3 regions of the Chryseobacterium sp. BGA-UO-ETr-SB22 genome follow, and region 1 is predicted to be linked to each of the others. Evidence: riboswitches for the same ligand, from Rfam matches in the RefSeq annotation. Region 1 holds a riboswitch; each other region holds the start of a gene.
The links. A riboswitch is a leader RNA that binds a small molecule or an ion and turns the genes downstream of it on or off. The one in region 1 is predicted to bind S-adenosylmethionine.
Positions count from the first base shown of each region.

Region 2: another riboswitch for S-adenosylmethionine. It lies ahead of AC57AW_RS03775 (alpha/beta fold hydrolase); the one in region 1 lies ahead of AC57AW_RS00815 (TonB-dependent receptor plug domain-containing protein).
Region 3: another riboswitch for S-adenosylmethionine. It lies ahead of AC57AW_RS04545 (SusC/RagA family TonB-linked outer membrane protein); the one in region 1 lies ahead of AC57AW_RS00815 (TonB-dependent receptor plug domain-containing protein).

Region 1 covers NZ_JCAQOV010000001.1:181,964-185,248, forward strand. Annotated here, with positions in the region: gene AC57AW_RS00815 (TonB-dependent receptor plug domain-containing protein) at 1-1,679, opposite strand, end outside; SAM riboswitch class I at 1,774-1,879, opposite strand; gene AC57AW_RS00820 (alpha-amylase family glycosyl hydrolase) at 2,151-3,285, opposite strand, start outside.
Region 2 covers NZ_JCAQOV010000004.1:13,669-16,953, reverse strand. Annotated here, with positions in the region: gene AC57AW_RS03780 (MGH1-like glycoside hydrolase domain-containing protein) at 1-1,496, opposite strand, end outside; SAM riboswitch class I at 1,685-1,791, shown strand; gene AC57AW_RS03775 (alpha/beta fold hydrolase) at 1,858-2,802, shown strand; gene AC57AW_RS03770 (ACT domain-containing protein) at 2,802-3,285, shown strand, end outside.
Region 3 covers NZ_JCAQOV010000004.1:168,868-172,152, forward strand. Annotated here, with positions in the region: gene AC57AW_RS04545 (SusC/RagA family TonB-linked outer membrane protein) at 1-1,140, opposite strand, end outside; SAM riboswitch class I at 1,224-1,323, opposite strand; gene AC57AW_RS04550 (type II 3-dehydroquinate dehydratase) at 1,568-1,975, shown strand; gene pckA (phosphoenolpyruvate carboxykinase (ATP)) at 2,085-3,285, opposite strand, start outside.

The DNA of each region.
Region 1 (3,285 bases):
CCTTTTGTGACTATCTTCTCGCCTGAAGTAGAAATATCGGCATAGGAATTATTAAAATACTGCTGTTGAAGGGAAGGCGCTCTGAATCCTGTCCCAACCGCAGCTCTTACTGCATAATTTTTTACGAACTCATATCGCACAGCAAGCTTTCCATTCAAGGTATTTCCGAAATCTGAATAATTTTCAAATCTGGCAGCGGCGTCGATATTTAATTTTTTATCTAAATCATACGAAACATCCGCATACACAGCGGTGGAATGCCTGTCTTTTTTCAAGGCATTGTTGGGAGAAAAACCGATAAAGGATTGAGAACCGCCTGCACCAAGTACTGTTGATCCTTCCGTAGCAATGTTTCCATTGATGTCATATTGGGTATAGGAAGCTTCATCACCTGCTTTGATCTGGTATTGTTCAAATCTGAACTCTCCTCCGAATGCGATATTGAAACGGTTTATATTTTTAGAAACATCAAGATTCACGGTATTCTGAAGAAAACTATGGGCTCCTGCGTAAAACCGGGTTGGTGATTTTACCCCGAGAGATGCATTGTTGGTATTGCTTACATTATAATTGAAGGTATTGCTGCCAAATGTATTGCTTAGATCGAATAACCAATCGTTGACATTATATTTTGCGCCTACAGCATAAGAAACGTCATACACCTGAGATCCTAAACTTGCTTGAAAACCGTTCGGATAGATGGATGAAACCACATTGGATGTTTCACTCGGAAGTCTTCTGAAACCAAATCCTTTTCCTTCTTTGATGCTGAAACCTCCAAAAGAATATACTTTAAAGTTATCGTTAAAAGGGTATTCTGAATTGAAAAACAACTGCCCTTGTCTGATCTGGGCATCTCCGATCTGAAAATTGAAATCATCCCGGGTTAATCCTCTTTTTTCAATTTCTGCATCATCCGCAGCTCTGGCAGCTTTCACAGCTTCAGCGTCACCAGCAAATTCATAAGCGAAATTATCTCCAAAAATATCTAAATCATGATTTTGAGTTCTTGTAGTTTTTCCTCTGTGGCTTAATTGCAGGGAAAGGTTGATATACCCGTCTTTCTTTCCTAATGATGTTCCGTAGTTGGCTCCTGCCTGATAGGTCTCACCATCATTTCGCCCAGTCAATCCGTAAGTAAGACTTGCTGAGGCTCCTGCATTTTTTTTAAGAATAATATTGATTACTCCTGCAATGGCATCAGACCCGTATTGTGCTGCGGCACCGTCTCTTAACACTTCTATTCTATCAATTGCAATGACAGGAATTGTGCTCAGATCTGTTCCCACAGAGCCATTTCCTACTGTATTCTGATAGTTGACTAAAGAAGTTGTGTGCCTTCTTTTTCCGTTAAGTAATACCAAAACCTGATCTGGTCCCATTCCTCTTAGAGTTACAGGATCAATATGTTCTGTACCATCAGAAGCAGACTGCCTTACTGCATTAAATGATGGGATCACATAGTTCAGAAGATCCTGAGCCGTCATTTGCGGAGAACTCCTCTGGATTTTGTCAATATTGATAACATCTACAGGAACGGGGGTTTCCAGTTTTGTTCTTTTGACATTACGGTTTCCAACGATGATGATATCTTCGATTTGTTTTCCTTTTTCCTCGTTTTCCTGAGCAGCAACCCAAATTACCCCAAGCAATAATACCGCTGTACTTAATTTTTTCATTTTTCTTCTTGCCAATTAATAATAACAGTCTGACGGATCTTTCCGCAGATAAACAAGACTTCAAGAAATGGAATTCATATAAGAATATTGACTTCACTTATCTCCCCCGCAGGGTTGGAATTAGCACCTTTACACTTCTCGAATCGTGCAGGTTGCTAAGGTTTCTTTGGGCCAAATCCCTCCACCTTTCTTGATAAATCTACTGCAAAAGTAGACTAATTTTTTAAATATACAAAAAAGCAGATCTGCTGTACTGCAAATCTGCCTTTTATTATTTTATAGAACTTGTGTAAACTTTTATTTTCGAAACATTAAGAGTATATTAAGGCGATAAGAGTATTAAGATAAGCTTCGCTTTAAGCTTAAACATCAGAATGATTCATCTTAACTACACTTTATTTCTTAAATCCTTCTTAATGGTTTTAATATATTCAACATTTTTATAAGTCTAAACAACTTCATAATTTGTTTTTATTTGATCATCATCTTTTGAATGGCAATTCCTGTTTCCGACTTCAGCTGAACCAAGTAGGTTCCTGCCGGATAATTGATTTTCACTTCATAGATTCCGCTTTCTTTATCCAGTTTGAATGAATCCAGTTTTTTACCGGTCATATCAAAAATCAAAATCTCTCCGTTTTTCGCTTTGTTAAAAATTAATTTTGCAGTTCCGTTTTGTATCGGATTGTCAGCAATCTGAAGCGATAATTTATTTACAGCGTTTGGATCTGTTGTTGATAATGCACCTGCATAATTTCCGAAAATCCTGAATTCTCCCGGTTGCAAAGTTATCGGAGCCGTGGTAGAAGCTACACTCGAAATACTGTCATCCATCAGATTCTGCCATTGGCCAGTGTAAGGAAAGTAAGGAACAACGTTTTTTGCAGATGTATCATAGTTGGCCAATACCACCACATTTTTTATCCCGGTTGTAATAGCCGGATCATAGAGATAAATTCTCGTAATCAATCCATTAGGATCATTAGCCAGATTATTGGATTCTATACTGTATGTTTTAGTTTTAAAAATCTGATGGGTATTTCTGATCGTGATTATTTTCGCCCATGTATCATACACGGCTTTTCTGTTTACGTTGGTATCGTAGTTTAAAGTAAATGCAACTGGTTTTTCATCGGTTCTGCACCCGTTATTAATGGTACCGTCAGCACATCTGTTGATACTGAACTCATATCCTAATTCGCCAAACTGCCAGATCATTTTCGGACCTGGAATGGTAAAGAAAGTTGCTCCGAAGGTTTTCATTCTTTCAAGAGCAGTATTCAGGTTTTTAACATCATAACTTCCGTTGACAGCTCCATAGGTAAGGTTTTTAAACATCAGTCTTTCTTCATCATGACTTTCTCCATATCCTACAGCACGCATATTGGTAAAACCATGCAGACTATGATTCATTCTGTCATAGTTGCTGTTGTCTTTATATCCCATGGTATTCTGGTTATAAGGATCTGTTTGTTTATTCCAAAGCATTACTCCTTTTCCCTCTGCTACTCTATAGTTTGCCCATTGCTGTTCTTCTGCATCCGTTCCCAGATGTTCAAAGATCATATAAGAATTCGGATCAATGGCCCATTGTCTGTCTGCATAA
Region 2 (3,285 bases), on a different contig from region 1:
TTTTGAAATACTTTTTCCAGAAATAATAAATCCGGTTTTCCGTTATTTTTTTCATCAATTTTAAAAACACGAAAACAGGACCATGCGTGTACAGGAGGATTCACATCACTCATATTCCACTCATAAGCAGGAAGCTGTCCGTTAGGATGCATATACCATTCTTTGGTAAGTAATAAAAGCTGTCCTTTGGCAAATTCTGCATCGATAATAGAAAAAGGAACACAGTGAAATGCCAGATCCCAGGTAGCATACCATGGATACTCCCATTTATCAGGCATAGAAATAATATCCTTATTGTGAAGATGATTCCATTCCGTATTTCTTACATACTCGTTGAAATTTCTTGGAGCTTCAAAATTGGGATCACCTTTCAGCCATTTTCCGATATTGTAATGATAGAACTGTTTATTCCAGAGAAGTCCCGCAAAAGCCTGTCGCTGAACATTTCTCTCATCTTCATTGACCGTATCATTCTGAATATCATTATAAAACTCTTCAGCTTCCGCTTGTCGTGTACTGAAAATAGTATCAAAATTTTCAAAAGGTTCATCCGTCTCATCAGGACACAATCTGAATTCGAAAATTTTACAGTCACCTGCACCTACAACTTCATCAATCAGAAAAGAAGCTTTTGTTCCTCTTTTTTCCGGGTTTACAGTATCTCCCTGATGAATAATAAAACTATTGATGCCATCTTTGAAATAGGTATTCTCCGTTTTAGGAGCCCCATAAAGTCTGGATGTATTGGTTTCATTATCACAAAATACACTTTGTGCATTTGAATTTCGGGAATAGAATTTTTTGATCGAAATGCTGTCATGCCCAATATTGATACTTCCGTCATGAGAAGCATTCATTTCTGCTTTATAGGTATTGTAACCCCATTTCCAGTTGTTTCTGAACCAGGCAGTAGGCGCCACTACAATGGGAGCATCATGCTGACTTCGGTTGCAGACCGTTACTCTGGCCAGAATATCGTTGTGATCAGCTTTACAGTATTCAATGAAAATATCAAAATACTCATCATTATCAAAAATTCCGGTATCGAAAATCTCATATTCCGGTTCCTTTTTACTGCGTCTTCCATTTTCAGCAAGAAGTTCATCATAAGGAAACTCGTTGATCGGATATTTATACACCATTTTCATATAGCTGTGAGTAGGTGTATTATCCAGATAATAAAAGATTTCTTTGATGTCTTCACCATGATTCCCCTGTGGGTTACTCAATCCGAAGAATCGTTCTTTTACCATTTTATCCTTCTTGTTCCAGAATGAAAAAGCAAAGCAGAACAACTGTTTTACATCAGAAATTCCGGCGATGCCTTCCTCGCCCCAACGGTAAGCATAGCTTTCGGCGTTATTATGATTGGTAAAATCCCAGGCATTCCCGTTTGAGCTGTAATCCTCACGTACATTTCCCCACTGCCGGTTGCTTACATATGGGCCCCAGTTTTTCCATTTGGTATCTTGTAATCTTTCTTTTTCGGCGGTCATATCTCATCATTTTTCCATACGAAGTTAGTTTTTTTGAAAAATAATTCCAATTTTTTTCATCTGAATAATTATTAATATGGCCTTGAAACACTTGTATTTAATGGCTTTTTTAAATATTAAAATAATTTTTTTTTGAAATTAAAAGAAAAGGACTACCTTTGCACCATTCGTTCATTTAAATATTGAAAATGTTATCAAGAAAGGTTGAGGGATTAGACCCTATGAAACCTTAGCAACCCTTTGCGCAAGCAAAGAAGGTGCTACGTTCTACCAAAGTATTTTGGACAGATAACTTACTGAAGTTCTTTTCAGCCATTTCCTGTGGCATTTTCAATTGTATTTGTATAAAAATATAATAGAATTGAAAACAGAACTAAACTATATTAATCTTTCGTATCAAACCAATTCCCACAAGGAATACAATATCCCGTTAAGCTATCAGCTTTTTGGGAAAGATCTGTTTACAGCACCCATCATTTTAATCAATCATGCACTTACCGGAAACTCAGAGGTATCCGGAGAAAAAGGCTGGTGGAAACAATTGGTGGGAGAAAATCAGATTGTTGATATCGATCAATACACAGTTCTGTGTTTTAATATACCCGGAAACGGTTATGACGATTTTTTAATTGAAGACTATGAAGACTTCACGCCTTCAGATATCGCAGCGATATTTCTGAAAGGACTTGAAGCTTTACATATCAAAAATATATATGCCATTATTGGAGGCTCTCTTGGAGGGGGAATTGCATGGGAAATGCTTGCCAAGCAGCCGGATCTTGCAGAAATATTTATCCCCATAGCCTGTGATTACAGAACACACGACTGGCTTCATGCTCAGTGTCTGGTTCAAAAATTTTTATTGAATGATAAAGATGAACCATTACAGAAAGCGAGAATTCATGCGATGCTGTGTTATAGAACTCCACAATCACTCAACGATAGATTTCAAAACCAATATAATCAGGAGAAACAACGCCTGGAATCAGAAGACTGGTTGGTTTATCATGGCAATGCTTTAAACGAAAGGTTTAGTTTAAAAGCATACAGACTGATGAATCATCTCCTGATGAATATTAATACTGATGAAACAGTATTGGAGAACATACAGGCACGAATGCACATGATCTCCGTAGATACAGACTTATTCTTTCCGGCTTCTGAAATCCGAATGTGTTTTGAAAACTTAAAAGAGAAAAATAAGAATGTTTCTTATCACGAGATCCAATCTATACACGGGCATGATGCCTTCCTAATGGAATATCAACAATTAAATAATATCATTAAAAACATTTTACAGAAGTAATGAAAAATGCTAACGAAATAAAATTTTTGAAGAACAGATCAATCGTCAAATTTGAAGGAGAAGATTTCCTGGGAGAAATTGGGATTGACGGACGAATTTTTAAAGCGCTTACTTTAGCGCGCATCAGTGTAGGGGTAATCTCTCAACAGGCAATAGAAAACGGAATTTCTATCCTGGTTCAGGAAAATGATGCTGAAAAAGCAGTCGCTTGTCTTATCGATGAGTTTGAAGAAGAAAGAAAGTCTGGAAAAGTATCCCAGATCTACAGTATCAATAATGTTTCTGTGATTGGTTTTGTAGCAGAAGATTTCAATAAAGTCTTTGCTGAACTGGCAAGAAACAATGTTTTCCCATTATTGCTGAATCAGGTTGCTGGAGAGAACAGAGTAAACATAGTAGTAACTTCTTCGCAGGATGAAAAGACAAAAAATATTATAGAATCTGAAATTTTCAAGAAGCCAAAGACCGTTCATCTGGCGATCA
Region 3 (3,285 bases), on a different contig from region 1:
TGCCCCTAAAATATAGCTCCCGTCTTCATTTCTTTCATAATAAGGATAGAATGAAGGAATAAATCTTGCGGCATTGATGATATTGCTGGCCTTAGAATCTGAAGAAGTCGGCGCTTGTTGAATACTGTTTGTATAACTTAAATTCACCCCTACATTCAGCCATTTTTTCACTTCAGAATTGATCTTTAATCTGGTATTATATCTTTTAAATCCTGATTCAATCGCCATCCCTTTATCATCCAGATATCCTAATGAGAAGAAATAATTACTTTTTTCACTTCCTCCGCTGATATCAAGATCTACCTGATTTCTTGAAGCCACTCTCTGCAGAATATCTCTCCAGTCGTCATTCCAAAGTGGCGATGCACCTGGTAATAATTTTCCATCAGTTCCTACCGGTTTTGGATAAGCAGTTCCATATGGATTGATCCCAAGAGTCGAAACAAGATTATCTGTTGCCATCTGAGCTGCTTGCTGAGATGACACTTTTCCGGATTGGTATCCATTTCTCAAAGCTTCCCAATATAATTGAAAGTATTGGTCTGTATTTACCTGCTCGTAATCTTTTACAGCTCTTCCTGAGAACCCCTGACTGATATTAAAATTAACTTTCGCTTCTCCTTTTTTACCTGATTTTGTGGTAATAATGATAATCCCGTTTGCTCCTCTCGATCCATACAGCGCACTTGCTGTAGCATCTTTCAAAACACTGATGGATTCAATATCACTTGGGCTTATAGAGTTAATATTTCCATCAAAAGGAATTCCGTCTACCACATATAACGGATCATTGGAAGCACTTATTGAACCAACTCCTCTGATTCTGATGGTAGAAACGGCACCAGGCTGTCCTGACGAACTGGTAGTCTGAATACCGGCAACCTGCCCTTCCAGCGCTTTGGTAATATTGGTTACAGGTCTGTTATTGATTTTATCGCTGGAAATTGTAGCAACAGAACCGGTATAGCTGTTTCTTTTAGCCTTACCATAAGCAACTACTACAACTTCATCAATCTCTTTTTCATGAAGGCTATCCTTTTTCGGATTAGAATTCTGTGCTTTCACACTGGTAATTCCCAGAAAAAATGCTGCAACCGGAGGAATCCAAGCTTTAGAAGTGAATAAATTATTACTAATCATAATCAATTTTATTTATCGTATATTAAAATTTTGCCCTTTGCAGAAAAGTCAGCAAAGGGCATCGATAAATACGATAAACCAAATGCTTATTTTTCCTTTAAAGGCTGAACGTAACACCTTGCCCTTCGGGGTAGGTTGTCAAGATTTCATAGGGTCAGTTCCCTCCATCTTTCTTTATAAGCCGATCGAAATATGGTTGCAAAGCTAAAAACTTTTAGTCTATAAAACAAGTAGACTTATAAATTTTTCATGATGAATTTTCAAAAATTAACATAAGATTTTAATAAAACTCATTACTATAAGGAGTTGCAACCATTATCATTTTAACAGACATGACAAATATCATTGTCAATAATTTAATTGAACCAAAGAAAATCTGTGCGGAAATTTTTGATCATTAATTAAAAAAAGTTTTTAATTTTATAGTATGAAAGTTTTGATTATAAACGGGCCTAACCTCAACCTGTTAGGTACCAGAGAACCGGAAATCTATGGAAATGTCTCTATGGAAAACTATTTGGAAATTTTAAGATCCGAGTTTCAGTCTTATGAATTAAAATATTATCAGTCTAATATTGAAGGCGAGCTTATTAACAGGCTTCAGGAAGACGATTTTGATGCAGTCGTGATCAATCCGGGCGCTTTTACCCATTATTCTTATGCTATTGCTGATTGTTTAAAAAATATTCAGAAACCAAAAGTAGAAGTTCATATCAGCAATATCTACAAAAGAGAAGAATTCAGACAAAAATCTGTGACAGCAGCTAACACTGACGCAGTTTTATCAGGTTTCGGGATGGATGGATATAGATTGGCTTTATTAAGTTTAAAATAATTCCGGTTAATTTTCATACAGATTGCACAGATACAAAAGTAAATGTGCGAAAGTAAAAAATAAAAAAGCCTCATCAATGATGAGGCTTTTCTGTATATTTTGATAACTATTAGATAGTTTGTTCCTGTAATTGAGGTCCTGAAGCAATTAATTTCTTACCTTCTTCAGTATCGCAGTACTGCTCAAAATTCTTAATATATCTTGAAGCAAGATCTTTTGCTTTTTCTTCCCATTCTGAAGCACTCTCATACGTATCTCTAGGATCTAAAATACCTGTAGAAACGTTTGGTAATTCAGTAGGGATCTCAAGGTTCATGATTGGAACCAGAGTTTTAGGTGCATTATCGATAGAACCGTCAATGATTGCATCAATAATTGCTCTTGTATCTTTCAAAGAAATTCTCTTTCCTGTACCATTCCAACCCGTGTTTACCAAATAGGCTTTAGCACCGTGCTCCTGCATTTTACCGATCAATGTTTTAGAATACATTGTTGGGTGTAGTGTAAGGAATGCTTCTCCAAATGCTGGAGAGAAAGATGGCTGAGGTTCTGTAATTCCTCTTTCTGTTCCTGCTAATTTTGATGTATAACCGCAAAGGAAGTGGTATTGAGCCTGATCTTCATTTAAGATAGAAACCGGAGGAAGTACCCCGAATGCATCTGCTGAAAGGTAAACAATCTTCTTCGCATGACCAGCCTTAGATGGTAATACAATTTTGTTGATATGATAGATTGGATAAGAAACTCTTGTATTCTCAGTGATAGATCCGTCTGTATAATCTGCTACTCCATTGTTTACTACAACGTTTTCAAGAAGTGCATCTCTTTTGATGGCAGCGAAGATATCCGGTTCTTTTTCTTCTGATAAGTCGATAACTTTAGCGTAGCATCCACCTTCATAGTTGAATACTCCATTGTTATCCCAACCATGCTCGTCATCACCGATAAGGTATCTTTTCGGATCTGCAGACAAAGTAGTTTTTCCTGTTCCTGAAAGACCAAAGAATAAAGCTACATCACCTTTTTCACCTACGTTAGCAGAACAGTGCATTGAAGCCATACCTTTTAATGGAAGGTAATAGTTCATCATTGCAAACATCCCTTTTTTCATTTCACCTCCGTACCAGGTACCTCCGATGATCTGTAATTTTTCAGTAAGGTTGAACATGATGAAGTTTTCAGAATTCAATCCCTGAGCTTCCCAGTTAGGGTTTATTGTCTTAGAACCGTTGATTACTGTGAAATCAGGTTCTCCAAAGTTTTCAAGCTCATAGTGAGAAGGACGAATGAACATATTAGTAACAAAATGC